3 regions of the Photobacterium sp. Alg240-V54 genome follow, and region 1 is predicted to be linked to each of the others. Evidence: predicted binding sites of a transcription regulator. Region 1 holds the regulator's gene; each other region holds the start of a gene.
What was found. Region 1 encodes CRP, which controls carbon source genes, mostly activating them, when cyclic AMP is high. Its sites were predicted from a motif close to TGTGANNNNNNTCACA; they were not measured.

Region 1 (11,123 bases):
CCAGAAACACTGACCAACCTTATTGAGCAATTTATTTTACGTGAAGGCACCGATTACGGTGAAGTAGAAATCAGCCTTAGCGATAAGGTGGCTTATGTTCGACGTCAACTACAAGCCGGTGATGCGGTGATTGTTTTCTCTGAATTACATGAATCGGTCGACATTAAACTTCGCAACCAAATGTAAAAAGCCGCACTATTTATTCATCATAAAAGTCGGCCCTTGCTAGCACTTTTATCACTCAAAACCGACATTTATGTAAACTTGTAGTAACATTCATTGCTGTGCTGTTTTTATTCTTAACATCTAGTAATCACAACAAGGTGAATTATGTCGGTAAAACACCCTATTATTGCAGTCACTGGTTCATCAGGTGCAGGAACAACCACTACATCTGAAGCCTTTCGTAAAATGTTTAATATGATGGACATTAACGCTGCATGGCTAGAGGGTGATAGCTTCCACCGTTTTACACGTCCAGAAATGGACTGTGAAATTCGTAAAGCTAAAGAGCAAGGTCGTCATATCAGCTATTTCGGCGCAGAAGCTAATGATTTTGAACAATTAGCTCACTTTTTCAAACAATATTCTCAAGATGGCAGCGGTAAGTTTCGGCGTTACTTACACACCTTTGATGAAGCGGTGCCTTATAATCAAATGCCCGGTACGTTCACTCCGTGGCAACAGCTCGCTGAAAATACTGATGTATTATTTTATGAAGGTCTACATGGTGGTGTCGTCGACGGCGATATTAATGTCGCTCAGCATGTTGATTTACTCATTGGAATGGTACCCATTGTTAACTTAGAATGGATTCAGAAAATTATTAGAGATACTCGCGATCGCGGTCATTCTCGTGAAGCAGTAATGGAATCAATTGTCCGCTCAATGGATGATTATCTTAATTACATCACCCCGCAGTTTTCTCGTACTCATATTAACTTTCAACGGGTGCCTACCGTTGATACCTCCAACCCTGTCAGTGCTAAAGGCATTCCAAGTTTAGATGAAAGCTTTGTGGTGATCCGTTTTCGCGGTTTGAAAGACGTTGATTTCCCATATTTACTCTCCATGATCCAAGGGTCATTTATGTCGCGCCATAACACGCTGGTTGTTCCTGGCGGAAAAATGAGTTTTGCGATGGAATTAATTATGCGGCCATTACTAGAGCAATTAATTGAAAACGGCAAAATCGCCTAGTGGTTGAACTTGGTATTAATTAACGGTCGCTGTTATCAGCAACCGTTAATGAAAATAGCGTTATGCCATAACAATTTCATAGCTATGACTAAGTTCGACGCCTTTACCCAGCATTAAACATACTGAACAATATTTTTCGAGAGAATCAGCAACTACTTGACTCACTTTGTCATCATTTAAATCATGACCTGTCACCACAAAATGTAACTTAGCTGCAGTAAACAATCGTGGCGCTTGCTCACGACGTTCTGCTGAAATTTGTACTTCACAACCTGTAATCTGCTGCTGTAGATCCTGTAACCCACTCACCACATCAACCGAGCTACACCCACCCGCAGCCATTAACACTAATTCCATTGGGCTCGGCGCTTTATCACCACCATTACCATCTAGGACAATACTATGTCCTGATGATGACTGACCGACAAAAGTCATATTTTCAACCCATTTTACGCGTGACTGCATTTTTATCTCCTTTAGCTATATTATTTAGATTTTAGCCCTATTTTTGTTGATAATACCATCAATGTAAACGTTATTTGTGGTGTTTAATATTAATTTCGTTGCGTATTCAAATAGGCACAATTAGCCAATAAATCCATCTTCAAACTATGCTATTGGTAACTAACTCACAACGATGTGATCACGTGCACACTTATCTCTCATAAATGAGTGAATCAGCTAGATCAATATCAAGAAAAAACCTAAAAAAAAGGATACACTCTTACTAAGTTCAAGTTAGCTTGCAGCCCAGCAGCTGAGTGAATAACCCTACCATCAAAAAGTTTTGTTGAGTTATCGTCACAGAACATATTGTTGGGCAACACATGCAGAGGAAGTTAGTAATATGGTTCCAGGTAAACCGCAGACAGATCCAACTTTAGAGTGGTTTCTTTCCCATTGTCACATTCACAAATATCCATCAAAGAGCACGTTAATTCACGCAGGTGAAAAAGCAGAAACTTTGTATTACATCGTGAAGGGTTCTGTTGCTGTATTAATCAAGGATGAAGAAGGTAAGGAGATGATCCTTTCTTACCTAAACCAGGGTGACTTTATTGGTGAACTCGGCTTGTTCGAAGAAGACCAAGAACGTACAGCTTGGGTTCGTGCTAAAAGCCCTTGTGAAGTTGCAGAAATTTCATTTAAGAAATTCCGTCAGTTAATTCAAGTTAACCCAGATATTCTAATGCGTCTATCTGCTCAAATGGCATGCCGCTTACAAGTGACAAGCCAAAAAGTAGGTGACCTTGCATTCCTTGATGTGACTGGTCGTATTGCACAGACACTACTTAATCTGGCAAAACAACCGGATGCAATGACACACCCTGATGGCATGCAAATTAAGATCACCCGTCAAGAAATTGGCCAGATCGTAGGTTGCTCTCGCGAAACAGTGGGTCGTATATTGAAAATGCTGGAAGAGCAAAATCTTATTTCTGCTCACGGCAAAACAATTGTGGTTTACGGTACACGCTAATTATTTAGTATCGCCGTTATCCTCAATGAAACCGCAGCTGATACCTGCGGTTTTTTTGATCTTAGCGTTTATCTACCAACATCGAAAAGCAATCATTGATGACGTTAATATTTCTGTTAAATTTTCATTTGTAATCGCATTCATTCATGCTACATTTCGATCACAAATGGATTTAACAATCAATGATGGTCAATATGGATATTGAACGCTTTTCAGCTAACAGTTACACCACCGTACCCGGCGTGTTAACGGGTCAGCCAACAACCATTGAAATGACAGGGTTTAGCGATAGCCGCTGCTACCTTGAGCAACAAACGGGATTACGTCGCTGCCCTGCTGATGAATCTGGCGTTTGGGCTTCACCGCTAGATAACTGATCACTTAAGCAGCACTTGCCTAAGTGCTGTTTTATTATCGCAGCTCTTTCACCACCAACACCTAGCTAGCTATTGGTACTCTCAAAGATTTTATCCGCCGACGCCGTTACAAAGCCGCTATACAATTCACCATTGGGTTGTGGGTAGCGTTTAGCGAATTCGTAAAATCCACCAGGGATGGAATGAACCCCATCTCTAAAGCTCACTCCAACCTCATCCGCCATGGTTGCTGATTGCTCTAACATTACTGTTGCATCACCTTTAATTTCACCACCAGCCTGATTAATCACAAACTGGTTATGACGTAATAAGTGATTAATCTGTTCTAAATCGGTAAATTGCTCAAGTTGATTGATACTGACCGTAAAATGATTAGCGCCAAAGCCATGCGCTGCAACCCAAGCAGCATACTCACTTTCAGCGGCTAAGAATTGATAGCTTGTAAAATCCAATTGCCATGGACGCCCACCATAAACAAAATCAGGGTTGCGAAAATAGTCATCATCGACTTGATCTAACAGACTACGCACCATAAGTTGTAACTCTGCCGAACAACTGCCTAACTGTAATTCACTAATAAAGACTTTGGGTAATTGAGGATCAGGATGCATGAAATATTCAGCGTACAGTTTTTTCGTCTCAAAATGGTATTTCGCTTGCGGCTGGTAGCCAAAAGCAATAAACGGCGCGGCGACAACCGCTAAACTACACTTAGGTACGCCAAAACTGCGCAGTGCAATATGATCATTTAACAACGCCGCATCTTCGGTTAATAAGCGCTGTATTTGCACTGCTGATGGACATAACCGTTGACTATAGTCGTGCCATAAACCATCAAAAAGTTGCGTAATTGATTCCATAATCTACCCGCTTATTTAAACCATCATCAGTGTATATATCTTAGTTCAAGCTCACACCTGGCGCTAATTGAGACGGCAATTGCACTGATACATCTTCAACAGATGCCATCGGGTAAGCACAATAATCGGCGGCATAATAAGCACTTGGGCGTAGATTTCCAGATGCTCCTGGGCCACCAAATGGCGCATCACCACTGGCGCCAGTTAATGGTCGATTTCGATTCACAATTCCCGCTCTAATATGGTCAATAAAATACTGCCATTGCTGCTCATCTGTTGATATTAATCCTGCAGCTAATCCATAACGGGTTTGATTTGCACTGACCACTGCTTGACTAAAGTCATCATAACGACTGACTTGCAATAACGGTCCAAAGTACTCTTCATCTGCAGGCTCACTAACGGCACTGACTTCAATAATCGCAGGAGTAACGATTGCACCTTGGCCACGTGTCGCTGCTAACAAGGCTATGCCACCAGCCGCGATTAATTGCTGCTGATTGTCCAGCTGCTGATCGGCTGCGGTATTAGATATCAATGGCCCCATAAAAACGGCAGGCGTGGCAAATGGATCACCCACTGTCAATTGCGAGCTCACGGTTACCAAACGCGCTAATAGCTCATCACCAGCTTTTCCTGCCGCAATATATAATCGCCTCGCACAGGTACAACGCTGTCCGGCACTTAAAAAAGCAGACTGAATAATGGTATACACCGCCGCATCAAGATCGCCATATTGTTGGCCAATAACCAGTGGATTATTACCGCCCATTTCTAATGCCAGCATTTTTTGTGGCTGACCTGCAAATTGCTGGTGCAATAGATGCCCAGTATGAGCGCTACCGGTAAACAGAACGCCATCCACGTTCGCGGCAGCCAAAGCCGCTCCTGTCGAGCGCCCTCCCTGAACTAAATTAATCACACCAGCGCTTATGCCTGCTTGCTGCCACAATTGACACATCAACTGCGCAGTATTGGGCGTCAGCTCTGAAGGTTTAAACACCACTGTATTTCCGGCCAATAGTGCCGGAATAATATGACCATTAGGCAAATGTGCGGGAAAATTATACGGCCCAAACACAGCCATAACCCCTAATGGACGGTGTCTTACCACCATGGTTGTTTGCGCCTGTTGACGTTGTCGAGTACCAGTGCGTTCATGATAAGCCTGAAGCGACAATGCCACCTTGGCAATCATGGCAGCAACCTCTGTGGTGCTTTCCCATAACGGCTTACCTGTTTCTGCTGCAATAACACCAGCTAACTGTGATTGATGCTGTTGCACTAATTGCCCAAAACGCTCGATGATCTGGACTCGATGATTAAGGGGAGTATTGCGCCAGGTTACAAACGCAGCCGATGCCGCAATAACCGCCGCTTCAACTTGTGCAATCGTTGCTGCCTGACCTTGCCAAACCACACTGTCATCATAAGGATTGAGTGATTGAAATTGCTCACCAGCACCGTCTAACCACTGATTATTGATCCATAAGCTCATGCGACTCTCCTATTATGATTGCGCGACTAACCGCACTTCATCACCAGTATCAACATTAAGCGCAGCGGCAACGTCAGCGGTCATCACCACTTGCCCTTGCGCATTGACTGCTAACGGCGCTGCAACCGCACGAAATCCTGCTAACTGACAATTAGAAACCAAATAGCATTGATCACTGGTGTGTTGACCTATTTCAACTTGGCATCGCTGTGAATGACGCACGGTTTCAATATTACGCACATCACATTCAACACTGGGGCCAGCATCAAAAATATCGACATAGCCACGGCAGCAAAACCCTTCTTGCTCAAGTAATTGTAATGCTGGACGTGTATTCACATGCACTTGACCAATCACTACTTGCGCTTCTTTACTGAGTAAGTTGACGTAAATCGGTAATTTCGGCATTAAATCAGCAATAAAGCCTTTGCGGCCAATACCTGTTAGGTAATCTGCATGAGTAAAATCAATCGAAAAAAAATGTTCTTTCAGCCATTGCCAAAACGGAGAATTCCCCTGCTCATCAGACACACCACGCATTTCAGCAAAAGCAACCTCAGCAAAGCGTTGTTGATGATCAGCCATCAATAAAAACCGCGATTTAGACAATAACCGCCCGTTAAGACCTTGACGCCATTCAGGTAATAGAAACAAGCTACACAGCTCAGTCTCACCGGTATATTGGTTACCTAATGTCAGCACCTTAACAATATTGTGCACCCCTAACTGACGCGAGGCATGGGTCACGGTACTTAAATGGTAATTATAAAAAGGCACATCGAGCCCAACCGTGGCTTCAATCGCGGTTGTACCAACCACTTGATCAGTATCGCTATCAACAGCGACTAGCAGATAGCTTTCTTGTCCTGGCGAGGTAACACGAGTATTAAAGCTGGCTTGAGAGTGTTGAATGCGGCCACGGAGTAAATCTTCATTAATGGGTAATGATGTAAAACCATGGCCAGAGGCTTCTGCACATTGCATCAGTGCAGGGTAATCAGCGCAAGTAATAGGACGAATAATGAGCATCGCATTCCCTCCTAAATATAGGCAATGACGGCAGCCATTGCCTCGCTTGAAATCAGCGTTAGAATGGGGCTATTGGTATTAACTAACCCCGCAATTACAAGTTAATCACAGCTAACAATTGGCGTTATATAACGTTGCAATCGCCGCTTCTAAGCGTTGCATTCCTTCATCAATATCTTTTTGCTCAATCACTAACGACGGCGTAAAGCGCACCACATCAGTACCAGCGACAAGTACCATTAGTCCCTCATTACCTGCAGCAACTAAAATATCTCGCGCCCGTCCTTGCCACTCTGGCGTTAATACCGCCCCTAGTAATAAGCCTTTACCTCGTATCTCGCTAAAAATAGGATAACGGCTATTAATTTGCAGTAGCGCTTCACGGAACCATACTTCACGTTGCTTAACACCTGCTAAGAGTGCCGGTTGACTGATTTCATCGACCACGGCTTCTGCAACAGCACACGCTAGCGGATTACCGCCATAAGTCGAACCATGTGTACCGACTTTTAGATGACTGGCGAGAGCGGCGGTAGTTAACATTGCCGCGACCGGAAAGCCACCACCTAATGATTTAGCGGTAGTTAAAATATCAGGTGTCACCCCTAAGCCTTGATAAGCAAACAAATCTCCCGTACGGCCGTTACCAGTTTGAACTTCATCAAAAATTAATAGCGCCTGATGCTGATCACACAGTTGACGTACGCGCTGCACAAACTCAAGGCTTGGGCTAATCACTCCGCCTTCTCCTTGCAATGGTTCCATCATAACGGCACAGGTTTTATCACCAATTAATGCCTCAATGGCTGCGATATCATTGTAAGGAATATGGGTTACGGCTTGTGGTTTAGGACCAAAGCCATCGGAATAGCTACTTTGGCCACCAACGGTAACCGTAAAAAAGGTTCGGCCATGAAAACCATGGTTGAAGGCAATGATTTGATCTTTCTCTGCACTAAAATTATCAACCGCATAGCGACGGGCTAATTTCAATGCAGCTTCATTAGCTTCTGCGCCAGAGTTAGCCAAGAAGACTTTATCGGCAAAGGTTAATTGAGTCAGTTTATCCGCTAGCCGCAATGCTGGCTCATTGGTCATAACATTACTTAAATGCCACAATTGCTGTGCTTGTTCTGTTAATGCTGCCACCATTTTAGGATGACAATGTCCTAAACAACTGACTGCAATGCCACCTGCAAAATCAATATACTCACGTTGCTGTTGATCCCACAGCAGTGAGCCTTGTCCACGAACAGGTATAATATCCATTGGCGCATAACAAGGTACCATCACCTCATCAAATAACGACCGTTGTAATTTATCTTCAGTTGCCATCACACTATCCTTCTGTGCTTTATAGCTTACTATTAGTATTTACATTTTATTAACCTTTGCCAATAAAGACAGTAGTTTTTATTCAAACCAAGGTGTTAACTAATAAATACACCACAAATAGTTATGCATTACTTGCGGAATATTATTAACCACCACCAATGACAGATAGCCGTTCCCGCTAGGAAATAATCATTCCTCAGCGCATAGAATTCCACTATCACCAATAAAGGGAAAATTGTTAACAATAGTAAATCAGTAGCGTTAATAAGATATTGAAACAGCAACAGCGAGGATAACAACAACAGTAACGTACTTATCACCAACGCAATAAGTACGTAAAAATAGCAGTAATAGTGGAATTAACGCTGCAGAAAGTTAGCTAATAGTGCATGACCTTGTTCAGTCAAAATACTTTCAGGATGGAATTGCACCCCTTCAAGGGCTAAGGTTTTATGACGGATCCCCATAATTTCATCGATTTCACCGTTTAACTCTGTCCAAGCAGTGATCTCAAAACACTCAGGCAATGTCGCCGCTTTCACTACTAATGAATGATAGCGAGTAACGGTTAACGGATTATTTAGCCCTTTAAATACGCCACAATCAGTATGGGTGATCGCAGAGGTTTTACCATGCATGACTTGTCGAGCCCGCACCACATCACCACCAAACACTTGCGCTAATGATTGATGACCAAGGCACACCCCAAGAATTGGTAATTTACCGGCAAAATACTCAATCGCTTGCAAAGATATACCGGCCTCATTAGGCGTACAAGGACCTGGAGAGATAACTAAATGGGTCGGTGCTAACGCTTCAATTGCCGCAATATCAATCTCATCATTACGAATAACAACGACATCTGCGCCTAATTCACAGAAATATTGATAAAGGTTGTAAGTAAATGAATCGTAGTTATCAATAATTAACAACATACTACAACTAAGCTCTTATTGGTCACTGTCAGCGACAGCGATTAGTGGCGATAAAAAAGCAGAGCCTAAGCCCTGCTTTTTTAGAATGATAATGACTAACGCTTATGGGCGCGCAACAAAACCTACAGCATGGTAAGCTTGTTTCAACACTTCAGCAGCACGCGCTGATGCTTTATCTGCACCCGCTTTCATCACGCTATCAAGGTAAGCTCGATCACCACGAATACGATGATATTCAGCTTGTACTGGCTCTAGCATTGCCACTAACGCTTCACCAACATCTTTCTTAAATGGGCCATACATATCAACGCCAGCATACTGGGCTTCAATCTCAGCAAATGTTTTGCCTGTTGCGCCAGAATACAAACCCATTAGATTTGAAATACCCGCTTTTTGCTCAATATCGTGCGCAATACGTGGCGGCATTTCTGCATCGGTTTGGGCTTTATTAATTTTCTTTAGAATCGACTTAGGATCTTCTAACAGTGTAATCACGTTCTTGCGATTATCATCTGATTTAGACATTTTTTTAGTCGCATCTTGTAAGCTCATCACTCGCGCACCAACCGTTGGAATATACGGTTCTGGTACTTGGAAGATTGGGCTTTCAGGGGTGCTGTAAAGATTATTAAAACGAGTTGCGATATCACGTGCTAACTCTAAATGTTGCTTTTGATCGCTACCGACAGGCACTTGATGGGCACCATACAATAGAATATCGGCCGCCATTAGTACTGGGTAGCCAAACAAACCGGCGTTAACATCATTGGCATGACGGGCTGATTTGTCTTTAAATTGCGTCATACGACTTAACTCACCCATTTGGGTATAGCAATTTAATAACCAACCAAGTTGAGCATGTTCTGGTACATGAGACTGTACAAACAAAGTGCTTTTGTTTGGATCTACACCCACAGCTAAACAGATAGATAAAGCATCTAAAGTTGCTTCATGAAGCGCTTTAGGATCTTGTCGTACCGTAATGGCATGTAAATCAACCACACAATACTGACAATCATAATCATCCTGCATCTGTTCCCACTGACGCAGCGCACCAAGGTAGTTGCCGATACTCAATTCACCAGAAGGCTGTACGCCACTTAATACAATGGGTTTACTCATGATCAGGCTGTCCTGTTAATATCTTTAATTGTATTGACGAAAGGTACTAATAACACCGTTATCAGTACCTCAATTGTTGGTTTTTTTAGTGTACACCTTAATGTACTAGCAGCCTAGTTTAACCACATCAAGTAGTTGCTTGAAGTGATCACAAACAACATCAGGCTCACTGTCACTGATTGGCTGACCATAGTTATAGCCATAAGTCAGTCCTAGTGAACGGCAATTTGCTGCATTGGCTGCCAAAATATCATTGCGCGAATCGCCGACCATTAACAGTTCAGCAGCGGCAATATGATGTTTTTCCATCAGCCAATGTAATGCGAACGGATCCGGTTTTTTTAATGGAAAGGTATCGCCGCCAATAACATCCACAAAATAATCACTCAAACCGTGCTCTTCTAGCAAGTGAGGAACAAATTGTGACGGCTTATTGGTCACGATAGCCATAGCGACACCCGCTTGATGTAAGTTGGCTAAGGTTGTTTTTACATCCGCATACAAGGCACTTTTTTGATGGCCACCAGCGGCATAATAATGATCAAACAGTTCACGGGCTTGACGATGCAACGCAGGATCTAACTGTGGATCGACATCAATGCTACGACTTAACGCACGGCCAATCAAAATGTCAGCGCCGTTGCCAATCCAAGTTGTTACCTGTTCAACCGTTACCCCTTCACGACCAAGATGACGCATGGTCAAATCAGCAGCATCGGCTAAATCAGGTACGCTATCAAGTAAAGTACCGTCTAAGTCAAACGCGATAAATTTTATGTTCTCAATCAAATTACTAGCAATCATTAACGCTTAGCCTCAGCTAACTGTACGCGCATTTTATCAATCGCGACTTTATAATCTGGCTCATTAAAAATAGCAGAGCCGGCAACAAACATATCAGCACCAGCTGCGGCAATTTCAGCAATATTGTCAACATTAACACCGCCATCAACTTCTAAGCGAATATCACGGCCTGAAGCATCAATACGCTGACGCACTTGGCGTAGTTTATCAAGTGTGCTTGGAATAAATGACTGACCACCAAAGCCAGGATTGACTGACATGATCAAAATCATATCAATTTTATCCATAATATAATCAAGGTGGTGTAATGGTGTCGCTGGATTAAATACAACACCCGCTTTACAGCCATGTTCTTTGATTAATTGCAAAGTGCGATCAATATGGTCTGTTGCTTCAACATGAAACGTGATCATGCTGGCGCCAGCTTTAGCAAAATCAGGAATAATACGATCGACAGGTTTTACCATTAAATGCACATCAATC
Region 2 (11,123 bases), on a different contig from region 1:
ACGCGAATAATTAGCTGTTGTCCTACCTGACCGATAATCGTCAACTCTAAGGCTAATAAGCGAATATCTAAATCAGCAATTCGCTCTTCAACAGTTTTAATAATCGTGGTTTTATCATCATATAACTTTCGTTTAACCGCTTGGATTTCCGTCTCAGATTTAGCATCCGCAATCTGCGCAAAGTGATCAACAGAGTTATCTCGAGGGTTATCAATAAACATCGCTTTATTGATATCCCCCATTAAATATGAATTTGAAAAACCACGGTTAAACACGGTATATAACTCACGCGTATCTGCCAATAATGGTTTTTGATTACAGTAGTTGTCTAACTGACGACTCCAATTATCGACAACGGTATACACATAATGAGATTTTTTAATCCGCCCTTCGACCTTTAATGAATATACGCCAGCATCAGCAAGTGCTTCTAAATTTGAAAATGCAGAATTGTCTTTCATATTAAGCGGGTAATCTTTTCCCACCGCTGTTGTCTGATATTGATCACGACAAGGCTGACTACAGCGACCACGGTTACCTGAATTACCGTTTTTAGCCGAACTTATATAGCACAGGCCTGAGAAGCCAATGCAATATGAACCATGCACAAACACTTCCATCAATACATTATGCTGATGACCAAACTGCGCTAAATGTTTTATTTCTTTAATATTAAGTTCACGCGATAAATTTACACGGCTAGCATTGAGCTGCCCCATAAATAAAATTTGACCTTCATTATGACTATTAACTTGAGTAGATGCATGAACATCAAGCGTTGGAAAATGCTGCTTGATTAAGTGAAATAGCCCTAAGTCCTGTAAGATAACACCATCAATTTTAGTGTTGACCAACTTATTTAGCAGTCGAATAACCGCTGGAATTTCACTTTCTAAAATCATGATATTAAGCGTAAGAAAGATCTTACAATCACGTTGATGCGCTACGCGAACAATACCGTTTAAATCTTCAAACGTAATATTGGTTGCACGATTACGGGCATTAAAATTATCTAGGCCACAATAAATAGCATCCGCACCCGCGACAATTGCCGCTTTAATCGACTCTATATCGCCACCCGGAGCTAACAGCTCAAAATTACTTCTCATCGCGTTATGACCCATCTCTTATAACCGTGCCTTAAAAAAACGTACTCATCTTGTGAGCGGCTATTCTACCTGTGAGGGCGATTAAGTCCAATTTTGGGAGATAAATCACAGCCTGTAATAGGTTTTAATTACTTTTTACCTGCAAACAATTTATTCAAATATTCCTTCTTTGAATAAATATCGATACTATGACCCCATAAATATATTTTACTGATTCATCGTAATAATAAGGATAAAAACAATAATGACGACTCAACCACAACTGACAGAAGCACAGAAATCAGCCATTGAAGAAATGGTTATTAACCGCGTTAATGCAATGAACAATGATGCGGTTTTATGTGATGCCATTGACGATAAAGTCCACAGCATGGAAGAACATTTAAAAGCTTACTTTCATGAGCGATTTCATTTTCACCGCAATAAAGCATAATAAAAACCAGACAAAATAGATTTAAAAACAGTCACTAACTGATCACTATATTGAAGCTTCGATAGCGCTCATTAGTGGTCAGTTTTTTATTTCGTTACATATTGCTGACCTTTATTGCTCTAAAACTCCTGCACTCGCCCCAATCAACTTACGTTCAAATAACCAAAAACAGACAATTAATATACAAGAACACTACAATGAAGCAAAAAACACCAGCTATTGATTATAAGCCATAGAATGAAACTATTTATTGTGTAAAATATAGTCTTCTGCACTCCAACGTTGTTTTTTACCATGATTGATTTAAATATATTACCGCTTTACCTCACCGCAGTGATCGCCTTATTACTTATTCCCGGACCAGACATGCTGCTCATTGCGAGTTCAAGTTTAACTTATGGTCGAAAAGTCGGTATTTATGCAAGCTTAGGTAATGCTACCTCAGGTATTTTATTAACCATTTTAGCAGCGTTGGGTGTATCAGCACTGATTGCAATGAATCCAATCGCATTGCATGTTTTACGCCTAGTCGGTGGCGCTTATTTATTAAAAATGGGCTGGGACTGTATGCGTACTCATCCTGATGACGCCCCTCAAGAACTAGAACATTGCAATAAAATGGCATCAACGTTATATCGCCGTGCGGTGTTTACTAATTTACTTAATCCAAAAGCACTGATTTTCTTTGTCTTGTTTTTACCACAGTTTGTTTCAACGCACGTGGCGACATCGTCTGGCGAGCAAATGCTAGTGCTTGGATTACTGCTTAATGTTTTAGGATTATTGTTTAATCTATTTTTAGTAACCACTATCGGTGTGTTTGGTCAATCATTACTAAAAAATGAAAAATTCCGTAATAACCAACATAAATTCATGGGATTAATATTCTTTGTGCTTGCTATTTGGCTATTAGCGTCACAGCTACCGACGCCACCAAGCATGTAAGTTATTATTGATAACTATGTTTCCAACAAAAAAAATGCCATTAATTACGATGGCATTTTTAAAAAAGACGTTAGCTATCTAAAAAAGATGACTAAAAATAGGGTATTAGAGAAAATAAATGAATAGGTAACAAGCTAAATTTATATGAGAATAATTAGTCTATAAAATTTGACTTGAATTTCACACTAAAAAACCTCATATACATACCTTATAGATGTGCTGCGCACGCTTACCTTTTCATTTCTTTTATTTAATGCGCACCACAATATTACGCCCAATATATTGGGCGCATTAAGGATTATTATGATTACTCACGTTGGCATTATTGATCAGGATCCAGTCCGTCTGATCACTCCATTATTAGACGAAGCAATTCCTGCAGATAAAATGGTGTTTATTGGTACTGAACAACAACAAAAACAATACGATCGCCTCGCTTCTATTTTGATTCCACGAAACATTATTGTTGAATTTTTCATCATTCCCGACATTATCAATGTCACCCAAATTCGACAACGCCTTAATCAACTAGCCGACCAATTAAAGCAAGACAGCCGCGATGTATGGTTTAATGCAAGCTGTGGTTTACGTCACCGTCTATTATCTGCTTACGAAGTTTTCCGCTCTTTCCATTGGCCTATTTACGTCATTGAGCCTTTCAGTGATGAAATGTGTTGGTTATTCCCTAATGACCGTGAACAACAACAAGTTCAAGATCGTATTCAAATTACTGACTACTTAACAATCTTTGGTGCTCGCTGTGAATTATCGGATAATCCGATGCCAGAGTCGCTTAACGACCAATTATGGGAGTTAGGCCAACGTTGGGCAAGTTCAGCATTAGAATTAGGCCCAGGCTTAGCAACGCTTAATTACCTTGCAACAACATGCCGTAAAGAACAAATATTGCATGTTGAGCTCAGTGAAAAACAACAAGGCTATAAAGAACTCGGTACATTACTGACGGATTTAGAAGAAACAGGTTTAGCAACATACCATAATGGTATTTTGACATTTAAACATGAAGAAGCACGTCGATTTGCTAATGGCGAGTGGTTAGAAAGCTTGGTTCATAGTACTGTTCGCGCTATTCAAAATGAACTGCCAACCATTCAAGATCACTCTTTAGGTGTGCAAGTTTACCGTAAAATTGGTGAGCGTGAAGTACGTAATGAACTTGATGTAGCCACCATCGTTAACAATAAACTCCATATTATTGAATGTAAGACCAAAGGTATGCGTGATGATGGTGACGATACCTTATACAAGCTAGAATCATTACGAGATCTGCTTGGTGGTTTACAAGCGCGCGCAATGCTAGTGAGTTTCCGACCTTTACGTCATCACGATTTAGTTCGAGCACAAGATTTAGGCTTAGCCATTATTGGCCCAGATCAACTGGGTGATTTGTATACCCACCTTTATGATTGGCTTAAAGGTGCTGGCGGTGAAGCACATAACCCAGCATAATAAATTATTGTAAAATGAACAGTGATCAAAAAAGGCCTTATCAAAAGGCCTTTTATTTAAATCAAAGATTAAGTATCGCTTAATACTGTTTGAGGACACTTATCCAAGCCGATTAAAAACAACCCCTGCAGCTTGTGGTTTCTGTGAGTGATGCTGGCCATCATCTAATACTAACGTCATCGTCGTCGTATTCTCACCCACTGTTGCAATAATATCTCTTACAACAAACACATCACCTAAATAAGCAATTTTCATCTGTAATACAGGAGAAATTGGCAATGCAATACTATCTTGACGTCCATTCGGAAATGTAATTTTATAATCAATCATATCTATAATTTCACTCAGCAAAACAAATGTGCATTCTACATTAAATAGAAATGAATGGTTAAATTCCTAACTAATTAATATATTTGTAATTAATAAGAGTAATGACTGTTTTCTATTTATTAATTGATCGTATTTCAACGTTACAACATTCCACATCACCAATAAAATCAAAACAAAAAACCGACACTTAACTATCTATTTCTAGTTAAAAGTATCGGTTTTTATAATCTATATCAGTACTGTTAATTACATTCAGTACGTATATATTTATTTAGTAAGCATCTGACGTGCAGCTTCAACAACAATTTTAATTGAACGTGCCTCAGTTTCTTTTAATGTTGCGTGATCAGGGATTTCTTTTTGAGTACGGTTAATAATAACACCTGCAACACAACCTGCACGTAAACCAGAACTTGCACACATGGTTAATAGTGTTGCAGATTCCATTTCAAAGTTAAGTACACCCATTTCTTGCCACTCTTTCATCGAGCCTTGGAAACGACGTACAACACGGCCAGAGAATGTGTCGTAACGCTCTTGACCTGGGTAGAAAGTATCGCTAGAAGCCGTTACACCTGTGTGTACAGTTGCACCAGCATCATCACATGCTTGCTTCATCGCTGTCGCTACAGTGAAATCAGCAACGGCAGGGAATTCCATTGGTGCAAAGTGAAGACTTGCACCATCAAGACGTACTGAGCCTGTCGTTACAATCATATCACCAGGGTTGATATTAGGTTGGATCGCGCCAGTGGTACCAACACGTAAGAACGTCGTCACACCAAGTTGTGCTAATTCTTCAACTGCGATTGAAGTTGATGGACCACCAATACCCGTAGAACAAATTACAACAGACTTACCATCGAGTTGTGCACGGTATACCGTGTATTCACGAGCACTTGATAAGAACTCAGGGTTTTCCATTAGGTTGGCAATTTTTTCTACACGAGCAGGATCACCTGGGATAATCGCTAATTCAGCGCCGTTAAGATCGGCTTTATTAACACCTAGGTGGAACACTTTATTGTCAGACATAATGATACCCTTTAAATTTAATCGCTCTGTTGTAGGCACAGAGATGGATAATTATCGTTAATTTTTATGATTTGACAGTAGACGTAATACGCAACATAACAACAACGTCTGTCAAAAACTATTGTAACGATAACGGAAGCTGAAACTGTTTTTAGTGAGATAAATCACATTAAATGAAAGCAATGAAATTTTTAGTTACAAATTAACAAGACTCAGATCACAGCAAAACGTTTTCCTATCGAGCTCATCACAAAAATTTAGCAACGTTCGCCTAACGTTTAATGTGCAGATTTCGCTGCCAATTAGCGAAAAAAGAAAAAAGCAGAATAGTGTTTAACCTATTCTGCTTATCATTATTATGCTAAATGTGGGAGATGATGAAGTCGATTATTGCTTAGGCTTAAAACGCAGTAAACGTAACGCATTTAATGTCACCAAAGCAGTTGCACCACTATCAGCTAACACCGCAACCCATAATCCTGTCACACCAAGCAAAGTCGTCACTAAGAACACGCCCTTAAGACCTAACGCAAGACCGATATTCTGACGAATATTATTTAAAGTCGCTCGCGATAATTCAATCATTACCGGTAATTCAGCTAAACGGTTATGAGTAATGGCAGCGTCGGCGGTTTCAAGTGCGACATCAGTACCGCCCCCCATTGCTATACCAATGGTGGCAGTTTTCATTGCTGGCGCGTCATTAATACCATCACCAATCATCGCTACACTTTGAGCGTCATTTAGCTTACGAATTTCAGAGACTTTATCAGCGGGTAATAAACTTGCGCGGTAATCAATATTGATTTCTTTCGCAATCGCTGCAGCTGCACGCGCATTATCACCAGTAAGCATCACTGATTTAATGCCCAACTTATTAAGTTTCTCTATCGCAATTAACGCATCATCACGTAAGTTATCACGCCATGCCACTAAACCAACCGGGAGTGCATTACGAACAGCAACCACTAAAGTTTTACCTTCATTTTCTAACGCTGTTGCTTGTTGCTGTTGCGCATCTGTTAATACGATATCTTGTGGTAAACGATCAGCGGCACATAATAAGAATTTATCGCCTTCAGTGATACCTTGAATCCCACGCCCCACTAAGGTTTCACGCTCTGTGGCTTCAACAACAATAAGCTGCTGTTGTTGTGCATGATTCACTACCGCTTTTGCCAATGGATGTAATGAACCCGCTTCAATTGCTGCCGCCTGGCGTAATAATTTGGCGTCATCGTTATCCCAACAAATGATATCAGTAACGACTGGCTTACCTTCTGTCAGAGTACCGGTTTTATCAAACGCAACCACTTCTATATGGCCCAGTTGTTCTAACGCAGCACCACCTTTAATAAGCGCACCGCGACGTGCAGCAGCCGCTAAACCCGATGTAATGGCAGCTGGCGTTGAAATAACTAGCGCACACGGACAAGCAATCAATAATAATGCTAGGCCTTTATAAATCCATTCATCCCATGATTGACCAAAAACTAACGGTGGAATAACAACCACTAACGCCGCTAATAAAATCATGCTTGGTGTATACCAACGGCTGAATTTATCAAGGAAACGCTCAAGAGGCGCTTTACGTGATTCAGCATCTTCAATCATATGTAAAATACGATCGATAGCATTATCACCTTGCGCTGAAATAATGGTTAAGCGCACCACTTTATCAGATGCCATACTACCGGCCATGACTTTTTCACCAGGCGTTCGCTCAACAGGAACCGATTCACCGGTTAATGCACTTTCATCAAAACTAGCTATAACATCAAGTACTTGGCCATCAGCAGGCAAACGCTCGCCCGGCACAACTTCAATCACATCACCGGGTTTTAATTCAGCCGCTGATAATTTGGTTTTACTGCCATCAGCTAAAATAACCGTCGCTTCTTCTGGCACTAAATCCATTAATGCTTTTACACCACTACGTGCACGAGAAGCAGCATAACCTTCAAGTTGCTCACCGATAAGGAACAACAAAATCACCATCGCAGCTTCTGCAGTTTCACCAAGGTATAACGCCCCGATAGCAGCAACTGACATCAATGTTTCAATCGAAAATGGTGTGCCTGATTTCGCTAAAACAACCGCTTTTTTCAATATCGGGAATAAACCGACAATTGTCGTCAGCGTAAAGGCTAATAGCCCAGCTTCAGCTGAAACGGTTTTATTTAAGATAAAAGAAACCACCATCATTAGCGTAATAATAATGACGGATAGATGTTGAATAAAAAATGATTGTGTCGGTATATCGGCAGCTTTTGTCGCCGTAGAAACTAATGTAAAACCTGTTTGTTTAGCTTTATTTTCTATTTCAGATTTTAACGTTTCGACATCGGCTTGTTGATTATCATGAAGATTAACAATCAATTTTTCAGTTGCAAACATCACTTTTGCTGTATCGACAGCAGCTAACGCCATGATCGCTTTTTCAAGTTTAGCGGCACAGCTAGGACAATCCATGCCTAATACTTTCCAGCTAAATGTTTTGCCATGAGCATTATTGGTAAGAGAAGCCTCTAACGCTAATTCTTGTTGTTTGCTCATGGTTGGTGCTGAACAACAGTGACCACTATGGGTATGCTCACTATGATGGTGTTCATGTGTACCGTTAACATCTGCGGGATGTTCATCACCATCACTACGGTTATCATCAGTTGTTGGGGAGCTCTTTTTTACCACGGTGGTATCACTGCCAGCGACATGGGCGCCAGTAATTGTAAAGCGTGGGTTTTTAGTGACACTATGGATAGCATCATTGGCAGAGCCTGAACAACAACCACTTGCAGCGGGACCTTCGGTATCGTTATCACCATACCCTTCAGCGTCTTTATTAGTTGAACAACACTCTGAAGTAACGCTTGAACAGCATTCTGTCGTCGCAGCAACAACTGTAACGGTCGCTTTATTAGCAACCGTTGATTTGGTTGTATGGATATGATCTTTTTTATTATGACATTGAGCACACATCATCGTTCTCCTTGGGTGCTATGAGATTTTACTACTGACAACTATAAACCTTTGAGTTAAGACCAAGGTCAAGATAAATAGTGATAATAATTATCATCAGCAAATAAATATACTCTTACACCCGCAGAGATTAATTAACGTAAACGCCTTAAAACTGTTGTATTATCAATCACATCCCCCCAAAGATTATAATCTAATCCCATATCAAAAATATATTCTGTTACTAATGTTCGCACACAGTTCACCAACACTTCTGCATCCCATGGCTTTTCAAAATAACTTTCAATACGTGCTTGATTGATGGCGGCAATGGTATCTTGATGGGTAGCTTGACCCGTTAACAACACCTTTTTAGTATGAATAAAGCGACTATCATTGGCGACTGCTGTTAATAACTCGACCCCACTTTTACCCGGCATCACATGATCTGAAATAACCATGCCAATAAACTGACCTTCAGCATCCAGTTCATCCATCAAGGCTAATGCTTCATCTGCAGACTCACAATCTTCCAATAAAAAAGCAGGTTCAAATTGTGCTAAGTCTTTTAATACTGCACTCAATACTTCACGTTGATCATCAACGCAAATAATCGTAATTTTTTCCATAATAACCGTCCTTTACGTTATCGGTAATTTGATTCTAAATGTGGTCCGTTGATGATCACTTTTCACCACAATCGTACCGCCATAGCTGTTCACAATGCGTTGTACTATTGCTAGCCCCAAACCTAAGCCAAACGATAATCCGCCTTTTTTGGTACTAAAATTAGGATTAAAAATTTTACGTCGCGTCACTTCATCAATCATTGGGCCATTATTGGTAATCGTGACTAATAACTTATTTTTGACACTTCGTGTCGCAATTTCAATTTGTGGTGCTGGCGTATGTTCCATGGCATCACAAGCATTTTTGATCAGATTAACCCACACTTGTACGAGTTCAGTCACACTTGCAGTTAATGGCGGTAAAATAGCCGGACGTAATACCACTTCCACATAACGCAAATTACTTTGCAATAAAGCCAATGACTTATGCAAGGTATCGTTAATATCAACATCCGGAATTCGTGCATGATCACCGCCGCCTAATTGCTTCACCGAACGCACAATACTGGCAGCATGGCGTGCTGCTAATCGAATGTCCCGTAAATCACGGCCGCTGTCCCAACAGATTAACGCCGCATCAATATCATCAAGCCAATTTGCAGGAACCTCTCCTTGCGGTAAGGCACGCGCAAGGGTTCGAGCTTGTTCTCGGCTCAAACGGTATTGCTGCTGTAAGACTTTAGTGCGCTCACGGACTTGCGCTGAACTGATGGTTTGTCCGTGACTGATCCCATGCAATAAAAACGGGGTCATTTGCGGCTGGTTATCCTCAACAAATTGATTCATCGCCGTTTGTATATTTTCTGTTTTACTGCTGATAACACCAATCGCATTATTAAGTTCATGCGCGATACCTGCAGCTAACTGACCTAAGGTTGTCATTTGTTCCGTGGCGTAGAGCTTTTGCAAGGCTTTTTCTTTTTCTAACGCTGCAATACCCGTTAACATTTGACGCGTTGCCAGTTCATGTACCATGACCGGCATAAATTGCTCGGCCAATGAACCATAATGCTCCGGTTCAACCGCTTGCGTTGATAAGTCAATCCATGCAATTTCACTGTCTTTTTCAGCTACCACAGTGGTTGATGCGACTAATGTTTGCGCAAAGAAACTATGGACGCCAAAAAACATCCCTTCTTTAACCACAAACACTTGAGCACTTAAGCCATTTTCTGCACTTTTTAAATAGCCAGACAACTCGCCTTGTTTAACCCAATATAGACGATCGTTATAGCCTTCTTGGCGTAACACTTCAGTGCCCGCAGTAACTGCAATCGTCGTCGCAGGATCTTGAAAATAGGTATCAATGATCCGTTTTAATGCTTTAGGTTGATTCATGGCATCATCCTTTATTCAGTGTTAACCGATTAGATATGACCGATTAGCTGTAAACCCCAAATCATCACAAAACTCAATGCAACACCTACAACACCAATCACCACACCAACCCGTGCCATTTGATTACTCTCAACATGACCCGTTGCATGTGCTAACGCATTAGGTGGTGTACTGATCGGTAATGACATCCCTAGTGATGCCGCAAAAGTCACCACTAAAATCAGCGTTACTTCGCCACCGAGTGGTGCTAATGACACCATTGATGTACCCAAAGCAGCCATAATTGGCATTAATAAGTTAGCGGTTGCAGTATGAGACATAAAGTTCGCCATCAATAAACACAGCATTGCCGCGCCTAATAACACCACATACGGTGAGAAAATATCAAATGGAATACTGTGTACCACCAGCTTGGCTAAACCGGTTTTATCTAACGCTAAACCAAGTGCAATACCACCCGATACTAACCATAAAACATCCCACGATATTTTCTTAAGATCTTCTTTATTGATGATGCCAGTTAACGAGAAAATCGCGACAGGAATTAACGCTACAGTATAAGAGTTCATGCCATGCATAGAGCCCATCAACCACAGTAAAATAGTCACAGCAAAAGTCACATACACCGTGATGGCTTTAGGCGTTTTAAGAAACTTACCTTGAATCGTCAGTTCAATCGATGCTTGGGTTGCAGGATAAAGTTTATTGATCAACCACCATGCAAATACCAATAATACCGCCACGAATGGTACGCCAAAGAACATCCACTCACCAAAAGTAATCAGGTTTTCACCAGTAAGATATTTCAGTGCAATCGCATTGGGCGGAGTACCAATTGGGGTACCAATACCACCAATATTAGCCGCAACAGGAATA
Region 3 (11,123 bases), on a different contig from region 1:
AAAGAGTGATATAAAAACATTAATAATATAGAAGGTAAAAAGGTGAATTTTAGTAGAGTGTAAAAATTAACGCCTAAATGAATAGGATCAACTTCTGAGCATGGTAATAAATCATGGGTTTGATAAAGGTTATTATTATTCATATTGATAATTGTCATTTTATTACGATTATAATTATCTAATATATTCTTAAACATTGAGTTATTAATATCGATAGCTAATAAAGCGTCTAATTTTTTATTATTATATATAGGGAAATAAACAGTACGAAGAATTTCATCTGTACCTTGTTCAGTGTATATATCCGTTAGCTTTATATTACAGCCATAAAAGGATTGATAGGTATCTGTTAGACCTTCATTTTTAACAATAGAGTTAAGTACCACATGATCATAGAGTTTTAAATACACAGAGCGAAGCGGATCAAAATGTGAATATTTAGCAGATGTTTCAAAAACAGCCACTGTCCAAATATGGTTTTCAGCTAATTTATCTATTTGTAAACGTAGCTTGTTTATGCCTGTTGATAATATTTTTGCTTGTGTTGACGAGTTGACAACGACAGAAACGCCGTTAAATAAGTATTGGCCTTCTTTTAAATCTTCTGTACCGGTATTATTATAAAAAGAACCAAAGCGACGAGCAGCAGAATAGATATTATTTAAAGTTGTGAGATATTGGCCATGTAATTTATTAATATTATAAATGTTATAAATAAAATAAAGGCTAGAGCAGATTATAAAAAACAAACTAAAAAGCTTAAAGTGACGTAGCGTTTTCTTGAAAAAAGCTTTTATATTTATAATCATTACTATCCATGAGGTTGAAAATATCAATGGTTGCATTTTATAGGTTCATGCGGCACGTTAAAATGAAAAACACTAATTTTTTCCATAAAAATATTTTGTTTTTAGTATAAATATACCTTGCAGGTATTGAGTGCTACAATGTGCATAATAAAAATTGTAACAGAATGATTATCTAACTATTTATTAGACAATAGTGTACTGATTTCTGCCATTGTGTTTTGAGTAATAGAGTGCTTTATCGGCAACTTTATACACATCATTAAAGTGAGTGTCAGTGGCTGTAGTACCACCAATAGAAACGGTAATATCAAGCCCCAATATAGGACTTGATGCAATTGAAGTACATATTTGATGTGCTTTAATATGTAATTGTTCATTCGTCATATCTTTAAAGGTAATAATAAATTCCTCTCCACCCCAGCGGACAGCAATATCTTTAGTTCGAATACGGTTATTAATTCGATTAGCAACATGACGTATAACATCGTCACCAACTTCATGACCCTGGGTATCATTAATATTTTTAAAAAAATCAATGTCTATTATTAACAAACTAAAATCACGTTGTTTTAGCCATTTTTTCTCATAGTAATCTCGACGATAAAATGTTGTCATTTGATCTCGCTGAAAATGATCTTTTTTCTTAATAAAGTATATTCTAAAATAACGATAAAAAAGACTTAATAATAGAGAAGGTAAAAAAACGGCGTTTAAAATAGACAATAAATTAATACCAATATTCATTGGGTTTGATTGTGAGCATGGAAGCAACTCTACTATTTTATAAATATTATGATGTGTGTTCATATTAATTATTGTTAGATATTTATTATTATATTGTGTTATAGCATCAGTTAAAAATTGACTTTTTATATCAATAGCCAATAGGGCATCAAGATGCATTTTATTATAAATAGGATAATAAAGTGTTCTAATACGTGTTTGTGAACCATCTTCGATGTAATTTTCGGTAAGTTTTAAATTACAGCCATAAAAAGATTGATATGTATTAAGTAAACCTTCTCGTTCAACAATACGTTGCATAACTGAATTTTCACCGTATTTATCAAATTGATTCAAATATTCTGGCCGAATAGGATCAAAATGTGCGTAATCAGCGGGATTTTCAAGAACAGCAATAGTCCAAATATTATTATTAGTAAGTTGGTTTAACTCTGAACGTAATTTACTAATACCATTTGACAGCACTTTTACTTGACTAGCAGTATTAACAATTAATGATACATTATCTTTTTTATAATGATTTGCTGCTTTATATTCCTCTTGAGTATTGTTGTAATACGAGTTAAAACGGCGAGTATATGAATACACCGATTTAATTTTAGTAATATAGCGTTGGTGAAATCTTTCAATATGGTAAATGTTATAAATTAAATAAAGGCTAGAGAACAGATAAAGAAATAAAGCAAAATATTTAAGGGAAGTAATAGCATGTTTGCTAAATGGGTAATGCTTCGTTCTCATGTTGATGTTTCATTATAAAAGCAGGGTGGAATGTATTCTGCTGGTGAATTATTAAGTGGAATTTAATCTATTTTTGCTATTAAATCAATGATTTTGGATTTCTTGTGAGTATTTACGCGTGCACTTTTATTGATTTATTTTAATTAAACATAAAAAAAGCCACTTTAAAGTGGCTTTTTGAAAGGCGAACTTACTATGAAAATTAGAAGTTTGCTGAACGTGGAGTACGTGGGAATGGAATCACGTCACGCACGTTACCCATGCCTGTTACGTAAGAAACTAGACGCTCAAAACCAAGACCGAAGCCAGCATGAGGCACTGTACCGTAACGACGTAAATCACGGTACCAACCCATGTGCTCAGGGTCGATACCCATAGCAACCATACGTGCATCAAGAATGTCTAAACGCTCTTCACGTTGCGCACCACCGATGATCTCACCAATACCTGGAGCAAGAACATCCATCGCTGCTACTGTTTTACCATCATCATTTAAGCGCATGTAGAAAGCTTTAATGTCTTTCGGGTAGTTCTTAACGATAACAGGTGCTTTGAAATGTTCTTCAGCAAGGTAACGCTCGTGCTCAGAAGACATATCGATGCCCCACTCAACATCGAACTCAAATTTCTTACCAGAATCTAATAGAATTTGGATTGCATCAGTGTAATCCACTTGTGCAAAATCAGCGTTAACAAATTGCTCAAGGCGAGTGATAGCTTCTTTATCAATGCGAGAAGCAAAGAATTCAAGATCATCACGACGCTCTTCAAGAACAGCGGCAAAAACATACTTCAGCATGTCTTCAGCAAGTTTTGCTACATCGTTTAGATCAGCAAAAGCAACTTCAGGCTCAACCATCCAGAATTCAGCTAGGTGGCGGCTAGTGTTTGAGTTTTCAGCACGGAAAGTTGGACCGAACGTGTAAACTTTGCTTAATGCACATGCATAAGCTTCAGCATTTAATTGGCCAGAAACGGTTAAAAATGTTTCTTTACCAAAGAAGTCTTTATCGTAATCAACACTGCCTTTATCGTCTAAAGGAAGGTTGTTTAGATCAAGTGTTGATACACGGAACATTTCACCCGCACCTTCACAATCAGACGATGTGATAAGTGGTGATGATGTCCAGAAGAAACCTTGCTCGTGGTAAAAGCGGTGGATTGCTTGAGATAGACAGTTACGCACACGTGCTACTGCGCCAATCACGTTAGTACGTGGACGTAGGTGAGCAACTTCACGTAAATACTCAATTGAGTGGCGTGTTTTCGCCATTGGGTAAGTGTTAGCGTCTTCAACCCAACCGACAACTTTAACTGCGGTTGCTACTAGCTCAAAATCTTGACCTTTAGCAGGAGAGGCAACAATAGTACCAGTGACTTCAACAGAGCAACCCGTTGTTAATTTAAGTACTTCTTCCTGGTAATTATTTAACTCATTAGAGACCACGGCCTGAATCGGGTCGAAACAAGAGCCGTCATAAATGGCAAGGAAAGAAATTCCAGCTTTGGAATCACGACGTGAACGGATCCAGCCACGAACAGTAATTTCACTGTCAACTGCTAGCTTACCGCTTAATACGTCTGTTACAGGCGCGTAAGTCATGTTTAAGTTATTCTCCGTTTAGGCACTCACTTTGGAATTAAAGTATGACGTGCTTAAAGATATCGTTGTATTAGTAATATTACCTTTCTTACGTCAAGCATCAAGCATTGATCTCATCAGATTGATAAATTGATGTGGGAAAGTGATAATTCACCCACAAGATCGGTTAAGAAACGATCATTTTAGCAATGATAATCAAACTGAGCCTTATCATTGCCTTATTATTTGTTGAAATTATAGTGTGATAATTTTAAAGGCTTAAGTTAAGCAATCGCTAAATATTTATGGGTTTGAATTGATAAACGCCAATTACGTGCGATACAGGTTGAAATACATAACTCAGTTGCGCGAGGCTTTTGACTGATAGGTTGTAAAGCAATGGTGACATCATTACGTAATGTTGCCGTTGCCAAAAGAGCATCTAATTGATCAATATCTTTTTGTGTACCAACAGGGTGTTTAACTTCGTTAGCACGGGCTAGGGCAGAAGTTAAAACCGGTAATTTCGCTTTCATATTGATTTTAGGTGATACCGTAACCCAGGTATTATCACTGGTTAAAATAGCAGAAGTACCACTGGTTTCTATCTGGCAATTAAAGCCTGCGGTTTCTAATGCCGCCGTTAATGGACGTAAATCATAAATACAAGGTTCGCCACCAGTGATAACAACGTGCTTAGCAGTATAACCTTGAGCAATTAATAAATTTACAACGCCATCAGCATCAAGCTGTGTCCAAAGTGGAGAGTCTTCTGTTTTTACCATGATGCGTTCAACGCTGACTAAATCTTCAGGCTCAGCAGTCCATGTTTGTTTAGTATCACACCATGAGCAACCAACAGGGCAGACTTGCAAACGAACAAAAATAGCAGGAACGCCGGTGAATACACCTTCACCTTGAATGGTTTCGAAGACTTCATTAATTTTGTACACGTGGAACCTCATATTCTCTACCGCTACTTTTGTCATTACCAATGAGAGACCATAGTAAATATGGCTGAGTAAAAGCACGCAAGAGATTAAATTTGCTAGTTGAATTTATACTCGACGAAATGTCGATTTATCATTATGTCAGAACCGAAAGCGGAAGTCTTTAGGGATTCCTCGTGACATCTGTCACGTCCTGAGAACAAGAGACTTCACAATTAGTTCGCAAAGTAAAAAAATTAGAAACTGAATGATATTTAGCGCTGTTTTTCCCCTAGGAGTATCGACATGTACGTCGCTCAGCCAGGTCATATTGATCATATTAAAAGAAATAATGCCGGGAGCGTATATAAACTTATTGATCTGTACGGACCTATTTCACGGATTGAATTATCTAAACGTAGTCAACTTGCTCCTGCGAGTATTACCAAAATAACCCGTGAATTAATCGAAGCGCATTTAATAAAAGAAACACAATATCAAGAATCGACGAGTCGTGGGCGTCCGGCAATAGGACTAGTACCTGCCAATGAAGGTTGGCAATTTTTATCGATTCGATTAGGTCGAGGTTATTTAACCATCGCATTACACTCATTAAGTGGTGATGTTTTGGTTGAGGAACGGCAAGATATTAAACAAGTGCAGCAAGATGATGTGGTGTCTAAATTATTAACTGAAATTAATGTTTTTTTTGCTAATCACGTTAGTGCTCTTGATCGTATTTCAGCCATTGCTGTTTCATTACCAGGACTTGTCAATGCTGATGAAGGCATCGTATTACAAATGCCGCATTACACTATAAATAATTTACCGTTAAGTGACATTATTCATCAAGAAACAGGATTACCAGTATTTGTGGGTAATGACACCCGCTCGTGGGCGCTGGCCGAAAAATTGTTTGGTAATTCACAAGGGGTTTCAAATTCTATTTTAGTGTCTGTCCATCATGGTGTTGGTGCAGGAATTATTTTAGATGATAAGGTACTTCAAGGTCGAACCGGTAATATTGGTGAATTAGGCCATATTCAGATTAAACCTTATGGTAAGCGCTGTTTTTGTGGCAATCATGGCTGTTTAGAAACCGTTGCCAGCTTAACGGCAGTATTAGAGCAAACAGCGCTTCGTTTACAAGAAGGGCATACATCAACATTGGTAGCATCGACATTAACCATTGAAGCTATCTGTGATGCAGCAGTTGCGGGTGATGCACTTGCTCGTCAAATTATCATCGATCTTGGTCATCATCTTGGGCAAGCAATAGCGATTATGATTAATCTGTTTAATCCACAACGGATTCTTATTGGCGGCGAGTTAAATCGCGCTAAATCGGTCTTATATCCGGCAATAATGGAATGTATTATTGGTCAAACTTTACCGATTTATAATCGCGATTTAGAGCTGAAAGAAAGTTGTTTTTATACTCAAGCAACCATGCCTGGGGCTGCTTTAGTTAAACAAGCGTTGTATGACGGTCATTTATTAATGAAATTGGTCGATGGCTAAAATTGTTCTTTAATTTCCATGTAGCTCTCTCGAATATGTTCAATGAGGGCTTGAATGCGTTTAGCAGGTTTACGGGTGTAAGGGTAAACGGCATAAATACCAACGACTTTTCCTGCATGGGCGGCTAATACTTCAATCAGTGTTCCTTGTTGTAATTCGTCATAGACTAAACAAGTCGGTAAATATGCAATGCCATTACCAGCAAGAGTCGCCTTTTTTAATGCGGCGGCATTATCTGATGAAAAGTTACCACTGACCTTATGGGTATAGATCTTATTTTGACGAATAAATTGCCATTCAAAAGGACCTGAGCTTTGAGGATTATAACCTAAACAATTGTGGCTATTTAATGCCTTTGGCGTTTCAGGTATTCCGTGTTGTTCAAAGTAAGTGGGTGAGGCGCAGATAACCCAGCGAGAGTTAAAAATATGCCGCGCAATAAGGCTTGAGTCTTCAAGGTAGCCAGTACGAATAACCAGATCGTAGTTATCTGCAACCAAATCGACAAAGTGATTATTAAGTGACATATCAACGGTGAGGCCAGGATGCTTTTGACAAAAACTAGAAACAGCATTCGCTAGCACCAGTTCGCCTGAAATCGTTGGGACTGACATCCGTATTTTACCTGAGAGTGCTTCACTATAGCCGGTAACAGAATCAAACGCGGTTTGAGCAATATTATTGATACTTTTTGCTCGATGGTAGAGCACTTCACCAGGCTCGGTCAGTGTTAGCTTACGCGTGGTACGGTAAATAAGTTGTAATCCTAAACTTGTCTCAAGCTTGCTGATACGTTTACTAACAACAGATTTGGTGATGTTATTGAGTTCAGCAACTTTACTGAACGATCCATGCTCAATAATTTGAGTAAAAAGAACGAGATCATCAATGGCAGGCATATTAATATTCCATGAGTCGGTTTATTGCCGAATTATACGCGAAAAAAAACGCAGTCCGATAACTGCGTTTTTTCGTATTCCCGTTTAAGTGCTTAACCACTAGCATCCTGCTAGTTTGATTATCACTATTGGTGATAGGTAAAACTACATATCATCAATAATGATGTAGGTGGCAAAGACGGGCCCATGCACACCAACAACCTTGATCAGCTCGATATCTGCAGTCGAACTAGGACCTGAAATAAAGTTTACACATGACGGTATACGTTCACCATTACGTGCTTTTTGATGTAAGACTTCTGTCGCTTGGGTTAAGCGAGGGACAATGTTACTTTTAGGTACGATAAACACAGACGCCTCAGGGAGCAAACTAACTGCTCGACCTTGTGCAGCTTGGCTGTAAAGCACCATCGTACCTGATTCTGCAAGTGCCTGTTCGGCAAATACTACGCCGACTTTAGCCCGTTCCGCAACCGCAATATTTGCCTCATAACCTGCACTATGATCCCAGATATAGACGCCATGTTGTTTTTCAGTCAAATCTTTCGGATTAATGATATCTAGCAGACGATTATCTGCTGTAAAGATGGTTTCACCGATAGGATTTAGGCCTTCGCCATCATCAGTACAATAGTGAAAACATACATTACGTAACGTTTCTGTTAGCTTATCTTTGGTTGTAACCACGGCCTGAGAGGCTAATGTTGTTTCAGTGTAGTCAACTAAAATGGCTTTTAACTCATCAGGGCTTTTATTTGCAAAAACCTCTTTATGACAGTTATATTTTAAATTTGGGCGTACTACAGGCGCTGTAATACGCTCACGACCAAGTTGTATCGCGATATTATCAAGGAAACTATCGCGGTTAAAAATACGTTGCTCTGACATGCGGAAGTCCCTTATTTATTGTTTCTGTTTTTAAACCAGCTACGGAATGATTGACCTGCGGGGTCGGGTAAATCACGCGTTTGTGTCCAAGCGCTAAGCAGACCTACTTTGAATGGCAATTTGCCATCTTTAATCAGTTTTCCCGCCATAATCGCGCCCATTTTTACGGTCTTATCCCAGATGAATGGGTGAGAGTTAATAAAGTTAAAACCCGTAATTGCAGCACGTTCTGATGCTGCTGTGATTTTTTCTTCACCCATAATTTGGCGGTGTTTTAGCAATAAATCAGACAGTGGAATTTTTACTGGACAGACATCATGGCAAGCACGACATAAGCTACAAGCATTGGGTAAGTCTTTAAAATCTTTATAACCACCAAGTAAAGGCGATAATACTGCGCCAATTGGACCTGAATAGATTGAACCGTAAGATTGCCCACCAATATGGCGGTATGCAGGGCAGGTATTAACACACGCTGCACAACGGATACAACGTAAGATTGGGCGGAATTCTGAGCCTAGAATCTTTGAACGACCGTTATCAACAATAACAAGATGGAACTCTTCTGGACCATCGCAATTATCACCCTCACGAGGACCTGTTAGCGCAGTGACATAACCTGTTAATGGTAGGCCAACGGCACTGCGACATAATAGGCTCGCAACAATATCAAATTCTTCAAAAGTAGGAACAATACGTTCCATGCCCATGACGGCGATATGGGTTTTTGGCAAGCTGGTGGCTAGACGTGCATTACCTTCGTTAGTCACTAGTGTGACAGTGCCAGATTCTGCAATGGCGAAGTTACACCCAGTAATACCGATTTCTGCTTCAAGGAAATCATGACGAATATGCTCACGGACAAAGCGGGTCATGGCTTCAGGATCTGAGGTGCCGTCATAACCGAGCTTTTCTTTGAACACTTCGCGAATTTGAGTGCGGTTTTTATGTAATGCTGGCACAACAATGTGTGAGGGCGCATCACAATCATCGACTTGTAGAATATATTCGCCTAAATCCGTTTCGATGATTTCGCAATTATTGCGTTGAATCATCTGGTTCATACCGATTTCTTCAGTCACCATCGATTTAGATTTTACGATTTTTTTAGCGTTCTTTTTCTGTACAATTGTTTCTATGTAGTTGGTTGCATCTTCAGCTGTTGCGGCAAAGAAAACATGACCACCATTTTTTTCTACATTTTCACTAAGCTGCATTAAGTAGTAATCAAGATTTTCAAGTACATGGTTACGAATATCCATGCCCATTTCACGCCATTCTTCCCAATTACCGAGTTTTTCAGCAGCAACAGCACGGCTTTTAAACATACGTTCTTGTGCGTTGGCAACGGCGGCACGCATTGACTCGTCTTTCATTTTTAGATGAATACGATCTTTAAATTTAACGTTGCTTGTTTTCATTGACATAAGAATGACCTCTTAACGACTCATCAGCACATCAACAATGTGCATTACTTTAATTGGTTGACCTTCGCGGCTAATACGACCACCAATATTGAGTAGACAACTAATATCAGCACCAATTAAGAAGTCTGGTTTTACTGCGCTAATGTGCTGTACTTTCTCTGTTACCATTTCACCTGAAATTTCAGACATTTTGACTGAGAAAGTACCACCAAAACCACAGCATGTTTCTTGGTTATCAATCGGTAATAACTCTAAGCCTTCAACGTTATTTAATAAAATAAGTGGTTCTTCACGTACGCCTAATTTACGAATAAGGCTACAAGATGGGTGATAAACCCCTTTACCTTTAAGACGCGCACCAACATTTTCCACGCCTAATTGGCGTACAACAAATTGGGTCAATTCAAATAAACGGTCAGCAACTTTTTGTGCGCGAGCTGCCCATTCAGGCTCATCTTCTAAATAATGTGGATATTTCTTTATTGAAGCGGCGCATGAGCCAGCAGGGGTCACGATTGGATAATCGTTAATTTCAAATGCTTCGATCATGCTTTTCATTGCTGGCTTGCTTTTTTCAATGTAGCCACTGTTTAGTGCTGGTTGACCACAACATCCTTGGCGTTCTGGAAAAATCACTTCACACTTGAGTTGTTCAAGCAGTTGCACTGTCTTTTTAGCAACCTCTGCTTTTACGGTATCACCAAGACAAGTGACAAAAAAGTTTACCTTCATTTTATTGCTCCAATGGCGTAAAGGCGCCTGAGATATTAATGTTATACTGTTGGTTTACACCTGTTACACTGCGGCACAGCGCGTAAACCGATTGTGTTAAGTGATTAAAGAAAAATGCTTACAATTGCGACAATTACGCCATATAAAACCATTGGAATAACGGTTCGTTTAATGATGTAACCTTCTTTATTTGCAATACCAAGAATGGCTGATACTGCAATAATATTATTGATACATACCATATTACCCATTGCACCACCGACAGATTGCAAGGCCAGAATAATGGTTTCAGGTAAGCCAACGGTGTGAGCAATGCTTTGTTGAATCGCACCAAAAGTAAGATTAGAAACCGTCGCGGAACCTGAGAAAAATGCACCTAAAGCGCCAAGGTAAGCGGCACAGTATTGCCAGTTTTTACCTAAAAGTGCCGCAAAAGCATTACCGGTTGTCATAATCGGTGAATGGTCGCCACCAATCATCATGAACTTCACCATAATTAACGCACCAACAAGAGCAATAAAGGGCGTTTTTATTCGTGATGTTGTGTCGCTAAACACGGTGGTTACTTGTTTTTTGTTCATTTTTAAAAAAGGAATCGACACAAAAACAACCAAGAAAAAAGGAATTAATGCAGGCACATATAAGGTTTTGTATGCCCAAGCAGTATCAGTGCCTAAAATTTGATTGATGTGAATAATCAACGCTTGGCTAATATGTAAATCAGCAAAACCTAAGTGGAAATTCCACATTGGCGTTGCGTCGTTTAACATGCCTTTTAATCCTAATTGCTTAATACGAGTGACAATTAAAATAAAGATCAGTAATAGAGTTGGTGCCATAGCTTTAAATAC

Region 2: a site for CRP is predicted at 5,476-5,491, ahead of udp (uridine phosphorylase). Genes of this name have one in related genera too.
Region 3: a site for CRP is predicted at 5,002-5,017, ahead of G6R09_RS08260 (ROK family protein). Genes of this name have one in related genera too.

Annotation. Positions count from the first base shown of each region.
Region 1 covers NZ_UNRL01000005.1:188,142-199,264, reverse strand. The annotation lists gene G6R09_RS14405 (YheU family protein) at 1-186, shown strand, start outside; gene G6R09_RS14400 (phosphoribulokinase) at 331-1,200, shown strand; gene G6R09_RS14395 (OsmC family protein) at 1,261-1,665, opposite strand; gene crp (cAMP-activated global transcriptional regulator CRP) at 2,048-2,680, shown strand; gene G6R09_RS14385 (hypothetical protein) at 2,863-3,057, shown strand; gene G6R09_RS14380 (DUF1338 domain-containing protein) at 3,123-3,917, opposite strand; gene astD (succinylglutamate-semialdehyde dehydrogenase) at 3,958-5,415, opposite strand; gene astA (arginine N-succinyltransferase) at 5,428-6,444, opposite strand; gene G6R09_RS14365 (aspartate aminotransferase family protein) at 6,556-7,779, opposite strand; gene G6R09_RS14360 (aminodeoxychorismate/anthranilate synthase component II) at 8,139-8,714, opposite strand; gene trpS (tryptophan--tRNA ligase) at 8,817-9,836, opposite strand; gene G6R09_RS14350 (phosphoglycolate phosphatase) at 9,942-10,640, opposite strand; gene rpe (ribulose-phosphate 3-epimerase) at 10,640-11,123, opposite strand, start outside.
Region 2 covers NZ_UNRL01000003.1:160,202-171,324, forward strand. The annotation lists gene G6R09_RS09800 (peptidase U32 family protein) at 1-1,109, opposite strand, end outside; gene G6R09_RS09805 (hypothetical protein) at 1,354-1,542, shown strand; gene G6R09_RS09810 (LysE family translocator) at 1,837-2,487, shown strand; gene G6R09_RS09815 (Card1-like endonuclease domain-containing protein) at 2,791-3,957, shown strand; gene G6R09_RS09820 (hypothetical protein) at 4,057-4,287, opposite strand; gene udp (uridine phosphorylase) at 4,555-5,322, opposite strand; gene G6R09_RS09830 (zinc/cadmium/mercury/lead-transporting ATPase) at 5,710-8,301, opposite strand; gene G6R09_RS09835 (response regulator) at 8,436-8,909, opposite strand; gene G6R09_RS09840 (ATP-binding protein) at 8,922-10,247, opposite strand; gene G6R09_RS09845 (DASS family sodium-coupled anion symporter) at 10,277-11,123, opposite strand, start outside.
Region 3 covers NZ_UNRL01000002.1:607,620-618,742, forward strand. The annotation lists gene G6R09_RS08240 (GGDEF domain-containing protein) at 1-809, opposite strand, end outside; gene G6R09_RS08245 (GGDEF domain-containing protein) at 993-2,294, opposite strand; gene asnS (asparagine--tRNA ligase) at 2,497-3,897, opposite strand; gene queE (7-carboxy-7-deazaguanine synthase QueE) at 4,161-4,841, opposite strand; gene G6R09_RS08260 (ROK family protein) at 5,112-6,326, shown strand; gene G6R09_RS08265 (LysR family transcriptional regulator) at 6,323-7,225, opposite strand; gene G6R09_RS08270 (lactate utilization protein C) at 7,370-8,113, opposite strand; gene G6R09_RS08275 (LutB/LldF family L-lactate oxidation iron-sulfur protein) at 8,125-9,540, opposite strand; gene G6R09_RS08280 ((Fe-S)-binding protein) at 9,553-10,272, opposite strand; gene G6R09_RS08285 (L-lactate permease) at 10,377-11,123, opposite strand, start outside.